DNA from 4 places in the Gordonia sp. McavH-238-E genome. Region 3 is predicted to be linked to each of the others. Evidence: riboswitches for the same ligand, from Rfam matches in the RefSeq annotation. Region 3 holds a riboswitch; each other region holds the start of a gene.
What was found. A riboswitch is a leader RNA that binds a small molecule or an ion and turns the genes downstream of it on or off. The one in region 3 is predicted to bind cobalamin.

Region 1 (5,150 bases), on a different contig from region 3:
TCATCACGCAACGCTCCTACCACGACAACGGCCGTCGCACTCATGGGCGAGTGCGACGGCCGTTGTCGTATCGGGTGTCGTATTGGATGCCTCAGACAAGCGTTTCGCGGAGACGCGTGGCCGCGGCCACCATGTTGGTGAGCGAATCGACGACCTCAGGGGTGGCGCGGGTCTTCAGACCGCAGTCCGGGTTGACCCACAGGCGCCTGGCGCCGACGCTCGACAATGCCGAGGACAGGGCAGTGAAGATCTCGTCCTGCTCCGGCACACGCGGTGAGTGGATGTCGTAGACACCCGGGCCGACCGCGTTGCGGAAGCCGGCCTCGTCGAGGTCGTCGAGCACCTCCATGTGCGACCGCGCCGCCTCGATCGAGGTGACGTCGGCGTCGAGGTCGGCGATCGCTCCGATGACCTCGCCGAATTCCGAATAGCAGAGGTGCGTGTGGATCTGCGTATCGTCGCGGACCCCGGAGGTCGCGATGCGGAACGCCCGAACGGCCCACTCCAGGTACGCGGGCTTGTCCGCGTCGCGCAGCGGCAGCAACTCGCGCAGAGCGGGTTCGTCGACCTGGATGATGCCGACCCCGGCCTCCTCCAGGTCGACGGTCTCGTCGCGAATGGCGAGCGCGATCTGATCGGCAGACGTCGACAGCGGCTGGTCGTTGCGGACGAACGACCAGGCGAGGATGGTGACCGGACCGGTCAGCATGCCTTTGACGGGCTTGCTGGTCAGCGTCTGGGCGTATGTGATCCAGTCGACGGTCATCGGCCCGGTACGAGAGACATCGCCGTACAGGATCGGCGGACGCACGCAACGCGAACCGTAGGACTGCACCCAGCCGTTGGCCGTGGCGAAGTATCCCTCGAACTGCTCGGCGAAATACTGCACCATGTCGTTGCGCTCGGGTTCCCCGTGCACGAGGACGTCGAGGCCGATGGATTCCTGCAACGCGACGACGTCGGCGATCTCCGCCTTCATCCGGTTCTCGTACTCGGCGCGATCGATCTCCCCCGACCGGAGCGCGGCCCGCGCCAGGCGGATGGCGGAGGTCTGCGGGTAGGAGCCGATCGTGGTGGTCGGCAACGGAGGCAACCCCAAGCGATTCAGTTGAGCGGTGAGTCGTTGCTCGGCGGGGCCCCGCTGGGCATCGGCATCGGTGATCGCATCCAGTCGTGCACGGACCTCGGCGTTGTGCAGGCGGGGATCGGTGGCCCGGGTGGCCAACGCCATCGTGCTCTCCGAGAACGCAGCGGCCTGGGCGGCGCGTCCCTCACGCAACGCCGATGACAGCACCGCGACCTCGCGGAACTTTTCGGCGGCGAACGCGAGCCAACCCCGAAGGTTGGTGTCGAGTTCGTCCTCCGCCTCCACTGTGTAGGGCACGTGCAGCGTGGAGCACGACGTCGACACGGCGACCGAGCGGGCGGACCCGAGCACGGTGGCCAGAGTCGCCGCGGCCTGGTCCAGGTCGGTGCGCCACACGTTGCGACCGTCCACGACGCCGGCGATCAGCAGCTTGTCCGCCATGCCCGGGGTGCCGGCCACGGTCTCCACCGAGCCCTCGACGAGGTCGACGGCGATGGCCTCGATCGGGGTCCGGGCCAGATACGCCAGGCGGTCGCCGGCATCGCCGAAGTAGGTTGCCACCGCGATGGCGGGACGCTGCTCGACCGAACCCAGGGCGTTGTACACGGCTTCGGCGCGGGGACCCAGGTCGGTGTCTGCATCGGTGACCAGGACGGGCTCGTCGAACTGAACCCACTCGACGCCGGCCTCGGCCAGTTGCGTCAGCAGATCGCGGTACAGCGGGACCAGCTCACCCAGGCGATCGAGTGGCGCACCCGCTCCGTCGATCGCCTTGGACAGGGCCAGGAAGGTGACCGGCCCGACGACGACCGGACGGGCCGGTATCCCGAGTTCCCTGGCCTCGGTGACCTCGGCCAGGACCTTCTCGGGCTTGAGCGCGAACGTGGTGCTCGGCCCGATCTCGGGGACCAGGTAGTGGTAATTGGTGTCGAACCATTTGGTCATCTCGAGTGGGGTCACCTCGGCGGTTCCGCGGGCCGCCGCGAAGTAGCGATCGAGCGGATCGTCGATCTCGGCGAACCTCGGCGGCAGTGCGTCGACGAGGACCGTGGTGTCGAGCACCTGGTCGTAGTACGAGAACGTGTTGACCGGGACGGAGTCGTGGCCGGCCTCGGTGAGCTCGGCCCACTGCTCGCTGCGTAGGCGCTGCGCGACGGTGGCGAGCTCGGTCCGGTCGATGCGGCCGGACCAATAGCTTTCGACGGCCCTCTTCAGTTCGCGCCGGGGGCCGATGCGTGCGGTGCCGAGGACGGTGGTGGTGAACGGTGCCGCGGAGCTGCGGCGGACGGTGTCGGACATGGACGTCGACTTCTCCTACTGACGGTGGATGGTTCACCGCCCAGCAGGGGAGATCGATCGGACCCACGTCACGCCCGGCAGAGGGCGCGCGACGATCGCCGGTTCGACCTGCGCCCAATCCTCGAGGCGGCGAGCCACCGGACGCGGCGCGTCCGGTACACCTGGCAGGTCTTCGGGCTCACCGTCGCTCTCGATCGAGATCCCTCTGATCGAAGTTCCTACTGACCGTCGCTTCCCAAGCCGGAGCTCAGTGCTGATGACGGTGGTCGTTACGGCATACCGCTGCGGGGACAGCTCCGGATTCGAACCGGATTCCCTCTCGTCCGCCGGCGGGATGCCGGCGACTCGACGCCGCGGACGGAGAGCTGACACGACCTCCGACGCGGCGAACCACATGCGTCATCGACCCTAGCCCAGCAAAGTCGACCCGCTGAACACTGGTAGTTCGACGTCGGGCGGTCAGCCGTCGATCTGATCGCGCCGAAACGACATCATCGCGCGGATCGCATCGTCGGAAGGAGGAGTCCCCGGCTGGAACCGAACGGTGCCCTTCTCCACGTCGAAACCGTCGAGGAACGGCCGCCCGGCGTCGACCGCCTCCGGGCTGAACGGGTACAGACCGATGTGCTTCTTGGTCCGCATCACCGAGAGGAGCGGGCTCCCGCGATATGTCAGGGCCGGCATGCCGTAGCCCTTGCCTTGAGCGGTGTCGGGGACCGCGGTGCGGGCGACGTCATAGATGCGTCCGACCACCTCGCGGTCGGCGGGGTCGAGTCCGTCGAGATAGTCGTCGACAGTGCCCATCCGGTGCGGCCTCTCTCCGTGGCGCTGAGCACGCATTTGGCCTGGCCTGCTCGTTCGCGTAACATTGATCGTCGGTGCGCATCGCGTGCCGGGCATCAGCGTGTCAGCACGTGGGCCCGGTCGGCGCACACCGGGTGCAGGTCCTCGCGGACCGGTGCCCACACCCTAACGGACAAACACTGATTCAACCCGGCCGATGCGCCGCGGCATCACCCGGATGTCGTGGTCACGGCCAGGATCGCGGAGGACATGGCGAAGAAAGACGGGGCCATCGAGGTCGAGGGTCGAGTGATCGAACCCCTGCCCAATGCGATGTTTCGTATTGAGCTGGAGAACGGACACAAGGTTCTCGCCCACATCAGCGGCAAGATGCGGCAGCACTACATCCGCATCCTGCCCGAGGATCGGGTCGTCGTGGAACTCTCGCCCTACGACCTGGCTCGTGGGCGAATCGTGTACCGCTACAAGTGAGACTTTCCCGGCGATGCCGGGGACAGACTTCCCGGACATCCGTTCGGGAGGAGACCGACACCCACGTGCACGGCCGCTTTCGGCGTGCGCGCGGGCGAGCCGAGCAGGAGAGATTGACGTGAAGGTTCAGCCGAGCGTCAAGCCGATCTGCGAGAAGTGCAAGGTGATCCGCCGCAACGGTCGGGTCATGGTGATCTGCGAGAACCTGCGTCACAAGCAGCGTCAGGGCTGATCACGCGCACCCTCCGGGTCGCTTGAGTCAGAACAACTGAAGACCGACAACTGAACACACAAGGACCTCCCAACACCAGCGGCGACAGACGCGTCACCGCCTACCTCCGGATCAGAGGCCGGAGCCCACGAGGCCGGACACACGGTTCGGCACCAGCTCGCGGGACGGACTGGGAGCAGACCTCTGAGAATCGAAAAGGAAATCCGCCACATGGCACGTGTTGCTGGTGTGGATCTCCCCCGCGAGAAGCGGCTGGAGATCGCACTGACCTACATCTATGGAGTTGGGCGTACCACCTCCAAGGAGATCCTCGAGGGAACGGGCCTGAGCCCCGACCTGCGAGCCAAGGATCTCACCGACGCAGACGTCTCGAAGCTGCGTGAGTACATCGAAGCCTCGGTGAAGGTCGAGGGTGACCTGCGTCGCGAGGTGCAGGCCGACATCCGTCGCAAGATCGAGATCGGCTGCTACCAGGGTCTGCGCCACCGTCGTGGCCTGCCTGTGCGCGGACAGCGCACCAAGACCAATGCCCGCACTCGCAAGGGCCCGAAGAAGACCATCGCCGGGAAGAAGAAGTAATGCCTCCGAAGTCACGTAGCGCAGGCCCCAAGAAGGGCACCCGCCGTCGCGATAAGAAGAACGTCCCGCACGGCCACGCGCACATCAAGTCGACGTTCAACAACACCATCGTGTCGATCAGCGACCCCAGCGGCAACATCATCAGCTGGGCATCGTCGGGCCACGTCGGTTTCAAGGGTTCGCGCAAGAGCACCCCGTTCGCGGCTCAGCTCGCGGCCGAGAATGCTGCGCGCAAGGCCCAGGAACACGGCGTCAAGAAGGTCGACGTCTTCGTCAAGGGACCGGGCTCGGGTCGCGAGACCGCCATCCGCTCCCTGCAGGCAGCCGGCCTCGAGGTCGGCACCATCTCCGATGTGACCCCGCAGCCGCACAACGGTTGCCGTCCGCCCAAGCGGCGCCGGGTCTAGCGGGAAAGGAAGAGATAAGACATGGCTCGTTATACCGGCCCCGCAACAAAGAAGTCCCGTCGTCTCCGCGTCGACCTCATCGGTGGAGACGCAGCGTTCGAGCGTCGCCCCTACCCGCCCGGCCAGCACGGCCGTTCGCGGATCAAGGAGAGCGAGTACCTGCTCCAGCTGCAGGAGAAGCAGAAGGCGCGCTTCACCTACGGCGTCATGGAGAAGCAGTTCCGCCGCTACTTCGAAGAGGCGAACCGTCGCACCGGCAAGACCGGTGACG
Region 2 (5,150 bases), on a different contig from region 3:
TCCCCCGCAGCGTCTCCGCCGACGCGAGCAGACCGGCTCGCTCCGCATCCGAGAGCGGGACGTCGAGCCGGGTCTGGGCGCCGCCGCGGTCGACGACGGTCGGCAGCGAGAGACACACTCCGTCGAGCCCTTCGATCCCGTCGGTCCGCGTCGACACCGGCAGCACCCGGTGCTCGTTGTTCAGGATCGCCTCGACGATGCGCGTCGACGCCAAACCGATCGCATAGTTCGTGGCCCCCTTGCCCTCGATGATGGTGTAGGCGGCATGCACGACCTCGTGGTGGATGCGTTCGCGTGCAACCACATCCAGCGCCGGACGACCGGGCAGCGGGGTCCACGACGTCAGCGGCACCCCACCGATCGTCGCCGAGCTCCACAGCGGGATCTCGGTGTCGCCGTGCTCGCCGGCGATGTAGGAGTGCACGCTCTGCACCGCGACACCGCAATGCTGCGCGATGAGGAAACGCAGCCGGGACGAGTCGAGCACGGTGCCCGAGCCGAAGATCCGGCTGGGCGACAATCCGCTGATCTGCTGGGCGGCGTAGGTGACGACGTCGACCGGATTGGTGACCATCACGTAGATCGCATTCGGGGCCACCTCGAGCACCCCCGGGAGGATGGCGCGCGTCAGACCGATTGTGGCCTCGGCCAATTCGAGACGGGACTGACCCGGCTTCTGCTTCGCACCGGCGGTGAAGACGACGACGTCGGCGTCCGCGCACACCGACACGTCGTCGGAGCCGATGATGTCGGCACGAGGGACGAACTCGAGGCCGTGGGACATGTCGAGCACCTCGGCGGTCACCTTCGCGGCGTTGATGTCGAGGAGCGCGATGGTCCGTGCAACACCCCGGATGAGCGAGGAGTAGGCGATCGCGGTGCCCACCGCACCCGCCCCGATGATGGCCAGCTTCGTGTCTCGTACGTCCATCGGTTCACCGTTTCCGCGTCGGGTTCATCGATCGTCGGCATCCAGCGTAGGTCCTCGCACGGCCGCTGTCCGGGGACGCACGCCGACCGCCCACCGATCCGCTGGACGGTGTTGATAGCGTGAGCGGCGAGAACGGTCACACCCGCACACGTGGGTGTCAGGGAACCCGGTGCGAATCCGGGACTGGCGCGCAGCGGTATGGGGGACGGAACCGGCACACAGCCACTGGGGCGACCCGGGAAGGCGCCGGCTCCGGACGAACCCGAGTCCGAATACCGGCCGCTCTCGCTCGAGTCCACCGTGTATCTCGCGCACAGATACCCAGACCGTAAGGCAGTACAGTCCGTGTCCCGTCGTATCGACGGCACGACCGAGATCGCCACCGCCCCGCCGGTACGGCGACTCCCGTCGACGCCGCTAGCCGCAGTTCTGCTCGTCCTCACGCTCCTCAGCATCGCCCTGGCCACCGCGTTCGGCGCCGAGACCATCCCCGTCGGCGACGTCTGGCACACCGTCGCCGGACGCCTGACCGGCGCCGAGACCGATTCCGCGCACGCGGTGATCATCTGGGATCTCCGGCTGCCGCGGTCCGTCCTGGCCGCGCTCGTCGGCGCCGGGCTCGCACTGCCGGCGCTCTCATGCAGGCCCTGGTCCGCAACCCCCTCGCCGAGCCGTACCTGCTCGGCGTGTCCGCCGGCGCGGCGGTCGGGGCCACCGCCGTCATGACCCTCGGCGTGCTGGCCGGCCTCGGGGTGTGGGCACTCTCCGGCGGCGCGCTCCTCGGCGCGCTCGCGGCGACCGTCACGGTGTACCTCGTCGCCCGCGCCCAGGGCGGGTTGACCGCGCTGCGACTCATCCTGTCCGGCGTCGTGTTGTCCTCGGCGTTCATGGCGTTGTCGTCGCTGCTCGTGTTCACCGCCGCGGATCCCCACGCCGCCGACAACGTGATGTTCTGGATGCTCGGCAGCGTCGCCGGCGCCACCTGGGCGAAGGTGCAGATCGCCGGGGTGGTCGTGCTGGTCACCATCGTGGCGATGCTCGCGATCCACTCCTGGCTCGACGCCTACGCTGCCGGCACCGACACCGCGACGTCGCTGGGTGTACCGGTACGCGCGATGCGCAACGCGCTCTTCGGGATCCAGGGCGTCCTGGTGGGCGTGCTCGTCGCGGTGGCGGGTGGGATCGGCTTCGTCGGTCTGATCGTCCCGCACGCCGCCCGGCTGCTCGTCGGCGCCACCCACCGCGCGATGCTGCCGGTGGCGGTATGCGGCGGCGCACTGTTCCTGGTGTGGGTCGACGTCATCTCGCGGGTCGCGGCCGCGCCTCGGGAGATGCCTCTGGGCATCGTCACCGGGTTGATCGGCGCGCCGATCTTCCTGTTCCTCATGGGTCGACACCAGTATGTGTTCGGCGGCGGCTCATGACCAATCCACCACCGATCCGCTCGATGGCGTTGCGCGCGAACGCACTCGCGTGTCGACGGGGCGGCCGCGTCGTCCTGCGCGATGTCGATCTCGACGTCCCGGCGGGCACCCGACTGGCCATCGTCGGCCCCAACGGTTCCGGCAAGACCACCCTGTTGCGCACGCTGTGTGGGCTCGAACGTCCCGTCGCCGGCACCATCGACGTGGGTGGCGAGGACCTGCATCGACTCCCGTCGCGGCAGCGGGCCCGCTCGATAGCGGTGGTGGGCCAGGAGGAACAGCCCTCGGCCGAACTGACCGTCGCCGAGGCGGTCGGCCTTGGCCGGACCCCCTACCGCTCGGCCTGGTCGGCCGGGAGCCCCGACGACTCGACGGTGGTCGGCGCGGTGCTCGCGCAGGTCGGCCTCGACGGCTGGGGCGCCCGTTCGTGCACCCACCTGTCCGGTGGCGAGCGGCATCGCGTCGTCCTCGCCCGTGCACTCGCACAGCAGACGCCGGTCCTGGTGCTCGACGAACCCACCAATCATCTGGACGCGGCCTGGCGCCTGCGGCTGATGGAGATCCTCGACGAACTCGACGCCACCGTGCTGGCAGCGATGCACGACCTCGACCTCGTCCTGCGGCACTTCGATTGTGTCGCAGTGGTGTCCGACGGCGGCGTGGTCGCCCAGGGCCGACCCGTCGACGTGCTGACACCGGATCTGCTGGCGGCCGTCTTCGAGGTGTCCGGGACCGTTGTCACCCACCCGGTGACGGGCCTGCCACACCTCCTGCTCAACTCCCCCACTTCTGCTCCCCGAGCGCTGACGACAGACACCCTGTGAGAGGACATCCCTTGAGTACCCGCACCTCCCGAGTCCACCCGACCGCCGCCGTCCTGGTCGCCGCACTGATCCTGGGCGCGGTTGCCGCATGCTCGACCGACAGCACCGCGGCCACCGAAGACACTGTGACGGTGGCCAATTGTGGAGCCGACGTCGATTTCCCCCAGCCGCTCGACCGGCTGTTCGTCAACGACGGTGGCATGATCGCGATCGCCCTGGCGGCGGGCGCCCGCGACAACATGGTGGCGGTCAGTGCGCTCGCCCGCGACAAAGATGTTCTCCGGCTCGAGTACGGACCTCAGGTGGACACCCTGAACGAGGTCGCGGCCGAGCGTCCCACGCTCGAGAACATCGTCGCCGCGAAGCCCCAGGTGCTCTATGCCGGATACAACTACGGCATGAGCGAGTCCCGCGGGATCACGCCGGAGATCCTCGCGTCCCACGGCATCGACGTCTATCAGCTGTCCGAGGCGTGCCGGCAGGTCGAGGGTGAGGCGCAGCGCGGCACCATGGACCCGTGGGTCGCGCTCGACACCGACCTGCGCAACATCGGCACCATCACCGGCAACCCGGACCAGGGCGCCGCCGCGGCCGACGAGGTCGCCGACCGCCTCGAGAAGCTCCGCGCCGCACCGCAACCCGCCGACAAGCCCACGGTCTTCGTCTTCGACAGCGTCTCCGACACCATCTTCTCCTCCGGGTCCTACGGCGGCCCGCAGGGCATCATCGACGCCGCGGGCGCCCGCAACGCAACCGAGGACATCGAGGACACCTGGACCGCCGTCAGCTGGGAACGGCTCACCACCGCGGACCCCGACGTCATCGTGTTCGTGGACTACCCCGGTCAGACGGTCGAGGAGAAGATCGCCGCGCTGCGGTCCAACCCGGCCAGCCGCAATCTCAAGGCGGTACGCGAGAACCGATTCGTGAACCTGCCGTACGCGATGTGGGTGTCGAGCCCGCTGAACATCGACGCCGCCGAGATCATGCGCAATGCCCTCGAGAACCACGGCCTCGCACCGGAATCCGGAATCACCCCGAGCCTCGACGTCGCGCAGCTGGACCTCGGGGGCAACAACTGGCTGGAGTGAGTCGCCGAACGCCCGTAGAGCACGCGGGCGGCGGCGATTGTCGCACCGCCGCCCCTGGGGGATCCAGTGCGCCCACCGTCGAAGTTCGCAACACCTGACTGGATTCGTACCCCTACCATGAGGCACCGACAACTCTTGGCCGACGAATATCGTTGCACAACAGAGCTTTAGCGGTTGCGATGTAGCCGTGTCGGTGTACACTCGAACATACATACATTCGCAGCAACGGTTCTCGGGGGGTGGCCATGTCTGACGAATCAGCCACGCCGAAACCGCGAGCCGTCGAACTCGTCACCGAGTTGCATGCGATCCTCGACGAACTGCAGTCCGTGGACCTGTCGCCATGTACCGACGCCGAGTTGACTGACGTGGCAGCCGATACCGAACGTGCCATCGCACGCCTGACCGTCGCCGGTGACCGGCAGATCGATCAGGTCGAGGCTCGCGACCTCCCCCGCAAGACCGGCTGCCGCACGCTCATGCAGTTCATGACCCACCGGCTGCGGGTCTCCAACCCTGTGCGGCGTCGTAAGCAGATGGACGCCACCGCCACCCGCACCAGCCTCGGCGGCGAGGTCCTACCGCCCGAACACCCCTGCCTCGCTGAGGCGTTCGCTGCGGGAGCGGTTGGCTCTGCACACGTGCAGGCCGCCCTCGATGTCCTCGACCAGATCCCCCACGCCGTCGAGCATGATGTGAAAGTCGCTGCCGAGCGTCAGATGGCCGAGATCGCCGCCGACCACACCCCCGCCGACATCACCCAACTCGGCGCGCGGCTCCTCGCTCACCTCGACCCCGACGGCACCCTCACCGACGACACCGACCAGAAACGGCGCCGCAACCTGTGGATCGGACGCCAACGCGCCGACGGCACCGCCAC
Region 3 (5,150 bases):
CGAGAACGTCGCCGAGCACGCGCTGGCGCTGCTCCTCGCAGGACTCCGGCAGATCAACACCGCCGTCCTCCGGCACTGGGACAAGGAACGGATCGACACCGCGGTCCGGTCGCTGCACGGCGCCACCGTCGCCATCGTCGGTGCCGGCGGGATCGGTGCCTCCCTCGCCCCACGTCTCCGGGCGTGCGGTGCCCGCGTCGTCGCGGTGAACCGATCGGGCCGCGACGTGCCCGGTGCGCACGAGATCCGACGGTCCGACGAGTTGGACGAGCTGTGGGGAACCATCGACCACGTGGTGCTGGCGGCGCCGGCGACGCCCGAGACCCGGCACATGATCAACGCCGAGAGCCTCGCGGCGCTGCCCGACCATGCGTGGGTGGTCAACATCGCGCGCGGCCCGCTCGTCGACGAGGAAGCTCTGTACCGGGCGCTGGCCGACGGCCAGATCGCGGGCGCGGCCCTCGACGTGACCGATCCGGAACCGCCCGCCGACGACCATCCGCTCTGGTCCCTGCCGAACGTGATCATCACCCCGCATGTCGCCAACCCGGCGTCGGGACTGACGCGCGAGCTCGCACCGTGGGTCGCCGAGAACCTCCGCAGGTTCGCCGCGGGTGAGGAACTGCTCTCCGTGGTGACCGCCGGCCGCGACTACTGAAGTCACGACCTGCTGATTCCGGCTGATTTCTAGAACACGTTCTCGTTTTCGGTCCCGGCGTGGCATGGTCGACGGGTGATTCTCGACAGATTCCGGATAGACGACCAGGTGGCCATCGTGACCGGCGCGAGCCGGGGGCTCGGGGCGGCGATCGCGGTCGCCTTCGCCGAGGCCGGCGGCGACGTGGTGATCGCGGCTCGCAGTGAATCCGACCTCGAGCAGGTCGCCGAACGGGTCCGCGCGGCGGGCCGACGCGCGCGCACCGTGGCCGTGGACCTCGGCGACCCCGATGCCGCGGCGGCGCTCGCGCAGACCGCGGTCGACGAGTTCGGGCGGCTCGACACCGTGGTGAACAACGTCGGCGGGGCGATGCCCCGGCCTCTGTTCGACACCAGCCCCAAGCACCTGCGAGATGCCTTCGACTTCAATGTCGGTAACGCGCACGCATTGGTCGTCGCCGGTTCCAAGCAGATCCTCGCGACCAGCGGCCGGGGTTCGATCATCAACATCACGTCGGCGGTGGGCCGCCTGCCGGGACGTGCCTACGCCGCCTACGGCACCGCGAAAGCTGCTCTCGCGCATTACACGCGCATCGCGGCGATGGATCTGAATCCGAAGATCCGGGTCAACGGCATCGCACCGGGCGCCATCCTGACATCGGCGCTGGAGATCGTCGCGGGCGACGACGGAATGCGTACCGCAGTCGAGACATCGACTCCGCTGCACCGACTCGGCGACCCGGAGGACATCGCCGCGGCCGCCCTCTACCTGGCGTCCCCGGCCGGCGCGTACGTCACCGGCAAGATCCTCGAGGTCGACGGCGGGATCATCTCGCCGAACCTGGACCTGCCCATCCCGGACCTCTGATCACTCCGAGCCGCGCTCGAGGGCGCCGGCGATCTGCCGTTCGAGCTGCGCCGCGGCCACCTGCGGAACGTCGATGATGCCCTCGAGTTCGGCCCGGGCCTTCTTGTAGGCCGCCTGCCGCTCTGCGGGTGTGGCCGCGGAGTCGGCGGCCACGCCGATCAGCTTGCGTGCCCGGTCCAGGGCTTCGCGTTCGACGGGTGAGAAGTCGGTTTGCCTGCGCCGCCGGGACTCTCGTTCGGCTGCGTCGAATGCCGCGGCGTATTCGCCCACAGCGTCGCGGTACTCGGCGAAGTCTGCCGGGGACATCGAATCAGGCAGCGGCGCCTTGGCGCCCGGCTCGGGTCGCAGATCGTCGGCGCGGACCCGGGCGCGGTGGAACGCGAGGGTCAGCGGTTCTCGCATGTCGGTCATCATCGGGTACTCGATGAGCGTCGCGAGATCGAGCTCGTAACCGAACCACTTCTCGTTCAGCGAGTCGTGCTGGCGGAGGGTCCGGCGCACCTGGTCGGCCGACGTCGTCGTGAGTTTGAGCTGCTCGGTCTGCGCGTTCGCCTTGATCCGGGCGAGCTCGATCTTGTCCTTGCGCCGCTTCTCGTTGTACTTCCCGATCGACCCCGCCCACCCGCCGACGACAGCGCCGATGGGGAAGATCAGCCACCAGTTGTCCGTCGCGAAGCTGACGATCTCGTTCACGGCTCAACTGTACCGAGACGAGGCCCGGCTGATTAGGGTGAACGCATGGCCGACCCCGATGCGCCGAAGCTCGCCGTGGACACGATCGAGGCATGGCGAGAGTGGTTGCGGGACAACCACGACTCATCCGGCGGCGTGTGGCTGGTGTTCTGGCGCAAGGGATCGGGCCGGGAACCGATCGACTACGACGAGTGCGTTCGCGAGGCGCTGTGCTGGGGCTGGATCGACGGCCACACCCGCGTCATCGACGACCGCCGCCGCGGCATGTGGTTCACCCGGCGCGGACGCAACAGCGGATGGTCGGCGTCGAACAAGGCGCGTGTCGCCGACCTCGCGGCCGCCGGTCGGATTCAGCCCGCCGGCCAGGCCGTGATCGACGACGCCCAGGCCCGCGGCCTCTGGACCATGTTCGACGACGCCGAGGCGCTGATCGAGTCCCCCGAACTCGCCGCCGCGCTCGACGCCGACCCCGTCGCGCGCGCCAACTGGGATACGTTCCCGCCGAGCGCCCGCAAATTCGGGTTGTCGCAGCTGGCCATGGCGAAGCGACCGGAGACCAAGACGAAACGCATCGCCGGCCTCGTCGAGCGGGCGGCGCGCAACGAGCGGCCGGCCTGACCCTTCGTGACACGCCCTCCGCAGGCTCCGGGCGCTCCTCCGACGCAGGGAGCGGTGGGTGTGTGGTTCTTTCGGATCAGGCAGCGGAGGTGACGCGTCCTCCGCAGGCTCCGGGCGTTGTCGCCAGCGTCGTCGGGGCGCGGTGTCGGAGACTGTCGGGTATGTCGTACTCTCGTCGCATCGAGATCCCTGGGAAGCCGGTTCGACTCCGGCGCGGTCCCGCCACTGTGAACTCGGCGCGTCGATGACCTCGACGCACTGACTCAGCCAGATACCAGCCTCGATGCTGCTTGTCACGCCACGAGGATGGACCGACGACACATGACGATCGATGGTGCCCGCAGGGCGCCGGTACTGCCGCGCACGCACAGACGCACGAGACGACGCCGTCCCGTGGTCGTGGTTCTCGTCGTGCTCGGGTTGGCCCTGGCCGCTGGGTTTCTCGCCCTGTGTTCGGGCGCCGAAGTGTTGCCCGTGTCCACGGTCGTCGACGTGATCGCCTCACGGTTCGGTGGGCCTGCCGTCACGCGCACCCAGCTTGCGATCGTCTGGGACATCCGGATGCCGCGAATTCTGCTCGGTCTGGTGGTCGGCGCGGGCCTCGCCGTCGCGGGGGTGCTGGTCCAGACGCTGGTCCGCAATGCGCTGGCCGACCCGCACCTTCTCGGCGTCTCGTCTGGTGCGGCAGTCGGGGCGACATCGGTGATCACCACCGGGTTCCTCGCCGGCTTCGGGTTGTGGTCGCTGAGTCTCGGAGCGATGGCAGGCGCATTGGGAGCCGCGCTGCTCGTCTTCGCGATCACCATGAGCCAGGGTGGTATCACTCCGCTCCGGTTGGTGCTGACCGGAACCGTTGCCGCATCAGCGCTGTCCGCCATCGCCAGCTTCCTCGTGCTGCGCACCAACGATTCGCAGGCGGCTCAATCGGTCCTGTTCTGGTTGCTCGGCAGCCTCGCCGGCGCATCATGGAGCAAGCTGCTGCTGCCGGTTTCGGTCGTCCTGATCTGTACCGCCGTCGCTTTCGCACTCCACGGGTGGCTCGACGCCCTGTCCGCCGGGCCCGATGTCGCCGTGGCGGTCGGGGTGAGGGTCCCGCTGCTGCGAAACCTGCTGTTCGGCCTGCTCGCGGTGATGGTCGGCACGATGGTCGCGGTGTCCGGGGCCATCGCCTTCGTGGGCCTGGTGATCCCGCACATCGCACGCATCCTCGTCGGTTCCCGACACCGCTGGGTCCTGCCCACCGCCGCCCTGATCGGCGCGGTCTTTCTGGTTCTCGTGGATGTGATCGCGCGAATCGCATTGCGGCCAGTCGAGATCCCGCTCAGCGTGGTCACCGGGGTCATAGGTGCGCCGCTGTTCCTGTTCATCCTCGGGCGGCGCCGCTACCAGTTCGGTTCCTCAGCATGAGCCGCCCACCGGTCGGGATCGTCGTATCCGGGATCGAGGTGTGGATCGACGGTCATGCTGTGCTGCAGGACATCTCGCTCGATGCGCCGGCCGGTGGCATCGTCGGTCTCGTCGGACCGAACGGCTCCGGCAAGTCGACCCTGCTCAGGTCGGTCGTCGGCTTGCTCCGACCCCGGCGAGGGACGATCACCGTCGACGGCCGGGCGACAGAGTCGATGAGCGTCCGCGAGCGAGCGAGGCAGATCGCGTTCGTGCCCCAAGAAGTCGACCTACCCGCCGACATGCTCGTACACGAATACGTCGCGTTGGGGCGGCTTCCCTATTCGTCGCCGTGGAGCATGGGCCGCTCCGGTGACCGGGCCGCGGTGGGACGCGCACTGCGATCGGTCGGCATGGCGGACCACGCGTATTCCGCTGTCGACCACCTCTCCGGTGGTGAACGACGCCGCGTCGCCCTCGCACGAGGACTCGCCCAGGACTGCGGCGTTCTGGTTCTCGACGAACCGACCAATCACCTCGACATCCGGCACCAGCTGGACCTTCTGGCGCTCGTGCGAACGTTGGGAACCACGGTCCTCGTGTCGCTTCACGACCTCGATCTGGCTGCTCGCCACTGTGATTCGGTGTACGTGCTCGAGGACGGACGAATACGGGCGCATGGCGACGCCGCCGCCGCGCTCGATCCCGCAATCGTCGCCGAGGTCTTCGGCGTCGCCGCCCACCGGATTCTCAACAGCGCGACCGGCCGAACACATCTGGTGTTCGAACCGACGCCGGGCTCGCCGCTGGAACCGGTCCACACCGACCATTCACCAACCGATTCGACACCGAAGATGGAGACACGATGACGAGCACCACCACCTGGCGATCCCGTGTGCCGTTCGCGACAGCCACGCTCGCCACGGCC
Region 4 (5,150 bases), on a different contig from region 3:
TGCGCGCGGGCCAGGACGGGTTCGGCGCCCGAGCTCGCGCCGCTGCCCATGACGAACGCGGGGGCGCCGCCGGCGACCGACGGATTGCCGGTCGGTTCGGCCGGCTGCCCGTGGCGTTCGGCGTGGATCTCGTTGAGCCGGGCGGTGAGTTTCTCGGCGAGGCGCCGGGAGTTGGCGAACACGATCGTCGCCCGGTTGGCCTCGATCTGGTCGACGATCGAGGCCTCGACGTACGGCCACAGCGACCCGGCGGTCGGGGAGAACGCGTCGTCGAGTGCGGCGGGGTCGGCATCGGACACCGGGGGTGGGATGTTGGCCATGTCCTCGACCGGAACATCGACGCGGAGGTCGAACGTCTTGTCGGCCTTGGGCTTGACCACCTGACACGGCGCGGCGCCGGACAGGAACCCCGCCACCACCTCCGGCGGCCGGACGGTCGCCGACAACCCGATCCGCTGCGCGGGCTTCTCGAGCAGCTCGTCGAGTCGTTCGAGGGTCAGCGCGAGGTGCGTACCGCGCTTGGTGGCGGCGACCGCGTGCACCTCGTCGACGATGACGGCCTGGACGCCGGTGAGGCTCTCTCGCGCGGCCGACGTGAGCATCAGATACAGCGACTCCGGCGTCGTGATCAGGATGTCGGGCGGTGTCTTGACCAGTGCGCGGCGGTCCGCGGCGGAGGTGTCACCGGACCGGACGCCGACGGTGATGTTCGGTTCGGGCAGGTTGAGCTCCTGAGCCGCCCGCGTGATGCCGGTCAGCGGGGCCCGCAGGTTGCGTTCGACGTCGACGGCCAATGCCTTGAGCGGCGAGATGTAGAGGACCTTGGTGCCGGCGGGCCGCGAGTCCGGGTCGGCGGCGAGGCGGTCGAGGGCCCACAGGAACGCGGCGAGGGTCTTGCCCGATCCGGTGGGGGCGATGACCAAGGTGTGCGAGCCGTCGGCGATCGACGTCCACGCACCCTTCTGCGCGGCGGTGGGAGCGGTGAAGGCGCCGGAGAACCACCGTCGGGTGGGGGCGGTGAAGCGGTCGAGCACCGAAGCGCGGGGCATCTCTCCACTATGTCTCACGCGTACGACAGAGCGCGGTATAGAGTCATCCCACGCCTGTGCGGGGAATCCGGTGAGAGTCCGGAACGGTCGCGCCACTGTGAACGCTGCCCATATCGACACCGTAGATATGTCGACGCGGTCGACGTGTCGACATATCGACGCGGTCGATGGTGACGGGGTGACGTGAGTCAGGATGCCGTGCCGGCGCGTAGCAGTCCTCCGGACTGCTACACCACGACATCTCCGACGCGAGATCGGCGAAAGGACCCCACCATGACAGCTCCCCGCACTGTTGCAGCCGTACAGGCCGCCCCGGCCCGTGCCCTGCCCGTACCGAACCTGTCGGTCGCGAGTGCAGCCCTCTGGCTCAGCCTGACCGTGCTCCTGGCGGGTCTCGCCTACTACTTCCTCGGGTACGACCAGGGCGTCGTGTCCGTCTTCGGCTCCGACACCCACGTCCACGAGTTCGTGCACGACGCACGCCACTTCCTCGGCTTCCCCTGCCACTGAGCCGGCCTGACCGGCCGTATCCCACAGGAAGCCAAGTACATATGGAGAAGAAATTCATCGGCGCCGGCCTGCTCGCAGGTCTGATCGCCGGAATCGTCTCGTTCGTGTTCGCCCGGTTCTACCTCGAACCGGTCGTCGCCAAGGCCATCGACTACGAAGGCGCCCGTTCGGAGGCCGAGGAGGCACTGGCCCACGCCGCCGAACCGGGTGGCCACACGCACGGTGAGGGCGGCGAGCTGTTCACGCGGGCCATGCAGGAGAACCTCGGCGCCGGTGTCGGCAACGTCGTGTTCGCGGTGTGCATGGGTGCGTTCTTCGCGGTGGCGTTCACGGTGCTCTGGAGTCATCTCGGCAGTCGCCATCCGGCGACCGACCCGCGCGCGGTCGCGGGTGTGCTCGGCGCGATCGGTTTCGTCGCCGTGTTCGCCGTTCCGTTCTTCGCCTACCCGGCGAATCCGCCCGCCGTCGGCGACGACGACACCATCGGCGAGAGGACCGGAGCCTTCCTCACCATCAGTGTGGCGTCGGTGATCCTGGCCATCGCGGCCGTGGTCCTGGCGTTGTGGCTGCGTCCGCGGATCGGCGGATTCGTCTCGGCCGTCGCCGCTGTCGCGGCCTACCTGGCCGGCATCGCGATCGTGCTCGCGTTCCTGCCGTCCTTCAGCGAGGTCCCCGAGCCGGTTCGCAACGACGCGGGTCAGATCGTGTTCCCGGGCTTCCCCGGTGACGTGATCGGGGACTTCCGGGTCTACGCCATCGCCAACCAGGTGATCCTGTGGACGGTTCTCACCGTGGTGTTCGCCCTGCTGCTGGGGGCGATGGCGCGCTCGCGTACCGCCGACCGCGCCCCGGCGGTCGCCGCCCAGCACTGAGGCGGCGATCGTTTCGCGCATGCAGATCATCACCGCCGGTCGCACCGGCCCCAATCGGTCGGTGCGATTCGGCGGTGATCCGGTTCTGGACGAGCGGGGCCGCCGGGACGTGCTCCGCCTGGCCGCGACTTCCGCGCGCACGATCGACAGTTGCGGTCCGGAGATCGCGACCCGGGAGACCGCCGAACTCCTGGGTGCCTCCGACGCCCTCGTCGACGACGCCCTGCGAACGCTGGACGTCGGAACGTGGGCCGGGCGGACTCCGGAGGAGATCGATCCCGCCGATCTCGGCGCATGGTTCGCCGATCCCGGTGCCCGGCCACACGGGGGTGAGAGTGTCGAGGATTTCGTCGGCCGAGTCCACGCCTGGCGCGTCGGGCACTCCGGGCTCGCCGACCGTTGTGTGGTGGTGGCGATGCCGGTTGCCCAAGCCCTGCTGTGCCCGGACGCAGAGCGGTTCTTCGCCCACGAGGTCCGCCCCGCGACCATCTACACCTGCGCGAACACCTGATAGGAACAGATTCGCGACGGCGTACCTAGACATCGGCAGTGACTCCTGACACAGTTGGGGACGACGAAACTGAAACATGTTCGCCCCCGGGCGGACACCGGTCTGGGAGTGTGACGATGTTCGAGTGGTCCGATGAAGATCTGATGGTTCGGGACGCCTTGCGGGCGTTCATCGACAAGGAGATCCGGCCCCATCTCGACGAACTCGAGTCCGGCGTCCTGCCGCCGTACGACATCACCCGCAAGCTGTTGTCGAGCTTCGGTGTCGATGCCATGGCCAAGGATGCGCTCGAGAAAGAACTCGAGGCAGAAGCCAAGGGGGAGAAGAAGAAGTCCTCCGGCGACGGCGGCGGCATGGGTGGCTCGATGTTCATGATGGTCAACATCGAACTCGCGGGTGTGTGTCTGGGCCTCGTCGCGTCGCTGGGTGTGAGCATGGGGTTGACCGCCTCGACCATCCGCGGCAAGGGCACGCTGGCGCAGAAGAAGCGGTGGCTGCCCGAGCTGGTGACCATGGAGAAGGTCGGCGCCTGGGCGATCACCGAACCCGACTCCGGGTCGGATGCGCTCGGCGGCATGAAGACCACGGTTCGTCGTGACGGTGACGACTACATCCTGAACGGGCAGAAGACCTTCATCACGAATGGCCCCTACGCCGACACCATCGTCGTGTTCGCCAAGCTCGACGACGGCAGCGGAACGCCGATGCGCGACCGCAAGGTGCTGTCGTTCGTGCTGGACAAGGGTATGCCGGGGCTCACCCAGGGCAAGCCGTTCAAGAAGATGGGCATGATGAGTTCGCCGACCGGTGAGCTCTTCTTCGACAGCGTCCGCGTCGGCAAGGACCGTCTCCTCGGTGAGACCGAGGACACCGGCGCCGATTCGCGTGGATCCGAGGGCGCCAAGGCCGGTTTCACCGCGGAGCGCGTCGGGATCGCCGCCCTGTCGCTGGGCATCATCAACGAGGCGCAACGGCTGTCGATCGATTACGCGAAGAACCGCAAGCTGTGGGGTCAGGAGATCGCCCAGTTCCAGCTCATCCAGCTGAAGCTGGCCGAGATGGAGGTGGCGCGGATCAATGTCCAGAACATGCTCTTCAGCGCCATCGAACGCGGCAAGGCGGGTAAACCGCTCAGCCTGTCCGAGGCGTCGGCGATGAAGCTCTACTCGTCGAAGGCGGCCACCGACGTCGCCATGGAGGCGGTGCAGCTGTTCGGCGGCAACGGTTACATGGCCGAGTACCGCGTGGAACAGCTTGCGCGCGATGCCAAGTCGCTCATGATCTACGCGGGGAGCAACGAGATCCAGGTGACCCACGTCGCCAAGGGGCTGCTTCGCGGCTGAGGTACACGCTCCAGCTGTGGTCAGGCGGCGCGGTGGGGACGCCACGCCAGGTACCACAGCTGGAGCCAGTCCAGTTGCGGTGGCGCGATCCGGGTCTCGGGTCGGTGCCGTGGCACGCGGACGCGCAGCGCACCGGGCGTGATCGTGCACCGCACCGGCGTCGTGAGCTGGAGCGACTCGCCATCGACCCCGACGGGGATGACCTCGGCGTCGGCGTCGACGGTCACCTCGGTGGCGGTCCGCTGGACGAGCCCCTGATCGTGCGTACGCCGCAGGAGTCCGACGGCCTGCCGGGTGTCGGACACCGAGACGGTGACGACGCCCAGGCGCCCCTCGTCGATGCGGGTGCGACGACCGAGCCCGGCCACGTCGTTGGTGGCATACGGGCCGTTGCTGACCAGGATCGCCTGGGGGTCGGCAACCGACTCGTTCCCGATGACAGCGCGCAGACCAGACGTCGAGCCTCTGCCCAGCAGGTCGGGGAGCATGCGTAACACCGTGCGCGTCTTGTCATCCCGGTATTGCGGGCTCTGGACGACTTCGGCGTAGATCCCGAACGACGCGTTGTTGACGAAGGGGCGGCCGTTGATGTGACCGAGGTCGACGCGGAACTCGACGCCGTCCCGTAAAGCGTCGAGACACCGGGCGGGATTCTGACGGTCGAGTCCGAGATCGAGCGCGAAATGGTTTCGGGTGCCGGCGCTGACGACCAGGAAGGGGACGCCGGATTCGGCGGCCACGCCCGCGACGAGCGCCTGGGTGCCGTCACCGCCCGCGACCCCGAGCAGGTCGGCTCCGCGGGCCACGGCGTCTCGCGCCAGCTGCACCACGTCGATCTCCACCGGCCCGTCGAGCAACGCGACTT

Region 1: it holds a riboswitch for cobalamin, as region 3 does, so the genes downstream of both, metE (5-methyltetrahydropteroyltriglutamate--homocysteine S-methyltransferase) here and MHN80_RS14330 (iron ABC transporter permease) in region 3, are expected to answer to the same signal.
Region 2: it holds a riboswitch for cobalamin, as region 3 does, so the genes downstream of both, MHN80_RS04775 (FecCD family ABC transporter permease) here and MHN80_RS14330 (iron ABC transporter permease) in region 3, are expected to answer to the same signal.
Region 4: it holds a riboswitch for cobalamin, as region 3 does, so the genes downstream of both, MHN80_RS06670 (CbtB-domain containing protein) here and MHN80_RS14330 (iron ABC transporter permease) in region 3, are expected to answer to the same signal.

The regions. Positions count from the first base shown of each region.
Region 1 is NZ_JAKRFE010000002.1:56,558-61,707, reverse strand. Features, by position in the region: gene metE (5-methyltetrahydropteroyltriglutamate--homocysteine S-methyltransferase) at 92-2,386, opposite strand; cobalamin riboswitch at 2,532-2,757, opposite strand; gene MHN80_RS02680 (iron chaperone) at 2,846-3,190, opposite strand; gene infA (translation initiation factor IF-1) at 3,440-3,661, shown strand; gene rpmJ (50S ribosomal protein L36) at 3,780-3,893, shown strand; gene rpsM (30S ribosomal protein S13) at 4,104-4,472, shown strand; gene rpsK (30S ribosomal protein S11) at 4,472-4,879, shown strand; gene rpsD (30S ribosomal protein S4) at 4,901-5,150, shown strand, end outside.
Region 2 is NZ_JAKRFE010000003.1:98,462-103,611, forward strand. Features, by position in the region: gene MHN80_RS04770 (L-lactate dehydrogenase) at 1-931, opposite strand, end outside; cobalamin riboswitch at 1,048-1,230, shown strand; partial or broken gene MHN80_RS04775 (FecCD family ABC transporter permease) at 1,307-2,355, shown strand; gene MHN80_RS04780 (ABC transporter ATP-binding protein) at 2,352-3,179, shown strand; gene MHN80_RS04785 (ABC transporter substrate-binding protein) at 3,191-4,270, shown strand; gene MHN80_RS04790 (HNH endonuclease signature motif containing protein) at 4,516-5,150, shown strand, end outside.
Region 3 is NZ_JAKRFE010000008.1:223,843-228,992, reverse strand. Features, by position in the region: gene MHN80_RS14350 (D-isomer specific 2-hydroxyacid dehydrogenase family protein) at 1-658, shown strand, start outside; gene MHN80_RS14345 (SDR family oxidoreductase) at 734-1,525, shown strand; gene MHN80_RS14340 (hypothetical protein) at 1,526-2,218, opposite strand; gene MHN80_RS14335 (YdeI family protein) at 2,264-2,836, shown strand; cobalamin riboswitch at 2,984-3,134, shown strand; gene MHN80_RS14330 (iron ABC transporter permease) at 3,158-4,243, shown strand; gene MHN80_RS14325 (ABC transporter ATP-binding protein) at 4,240-5,091, shown strand; gene MHN80_RS14320 (ABC transporter substrate-binding protein) at 5,088-5,150, shown strand, end outside.
Region 4 is NZ_JAKRFE010000004.1:65,303-70,452, reverse strand. Features, by position in the region: gene MHN80_RS06675 (ATP-dependent helicase) at 1-1,049, opposite strand, end outside; cobalamin riboswitch at 1,111-1,247, shown strand; gene MHN80_RS06670 (CbtB-domain containing protein) at 1,323-1,559, shown strand; gene MHN80_RS06665 (CbtA family protein) at 1,601-2,431, shown strand; gene MHN80_RS06660 (histidine phosphatase family protein) at 2,451-2,942, shown strand; gene MHN80_RS06655 (acyl-CoA dehydrogenase family protein) at 3,059-4,285, shown strand; gene MHN80_RS06650 (diacylglycerol kinase family protein) at 4,306-5,150, opposite strand, start outside.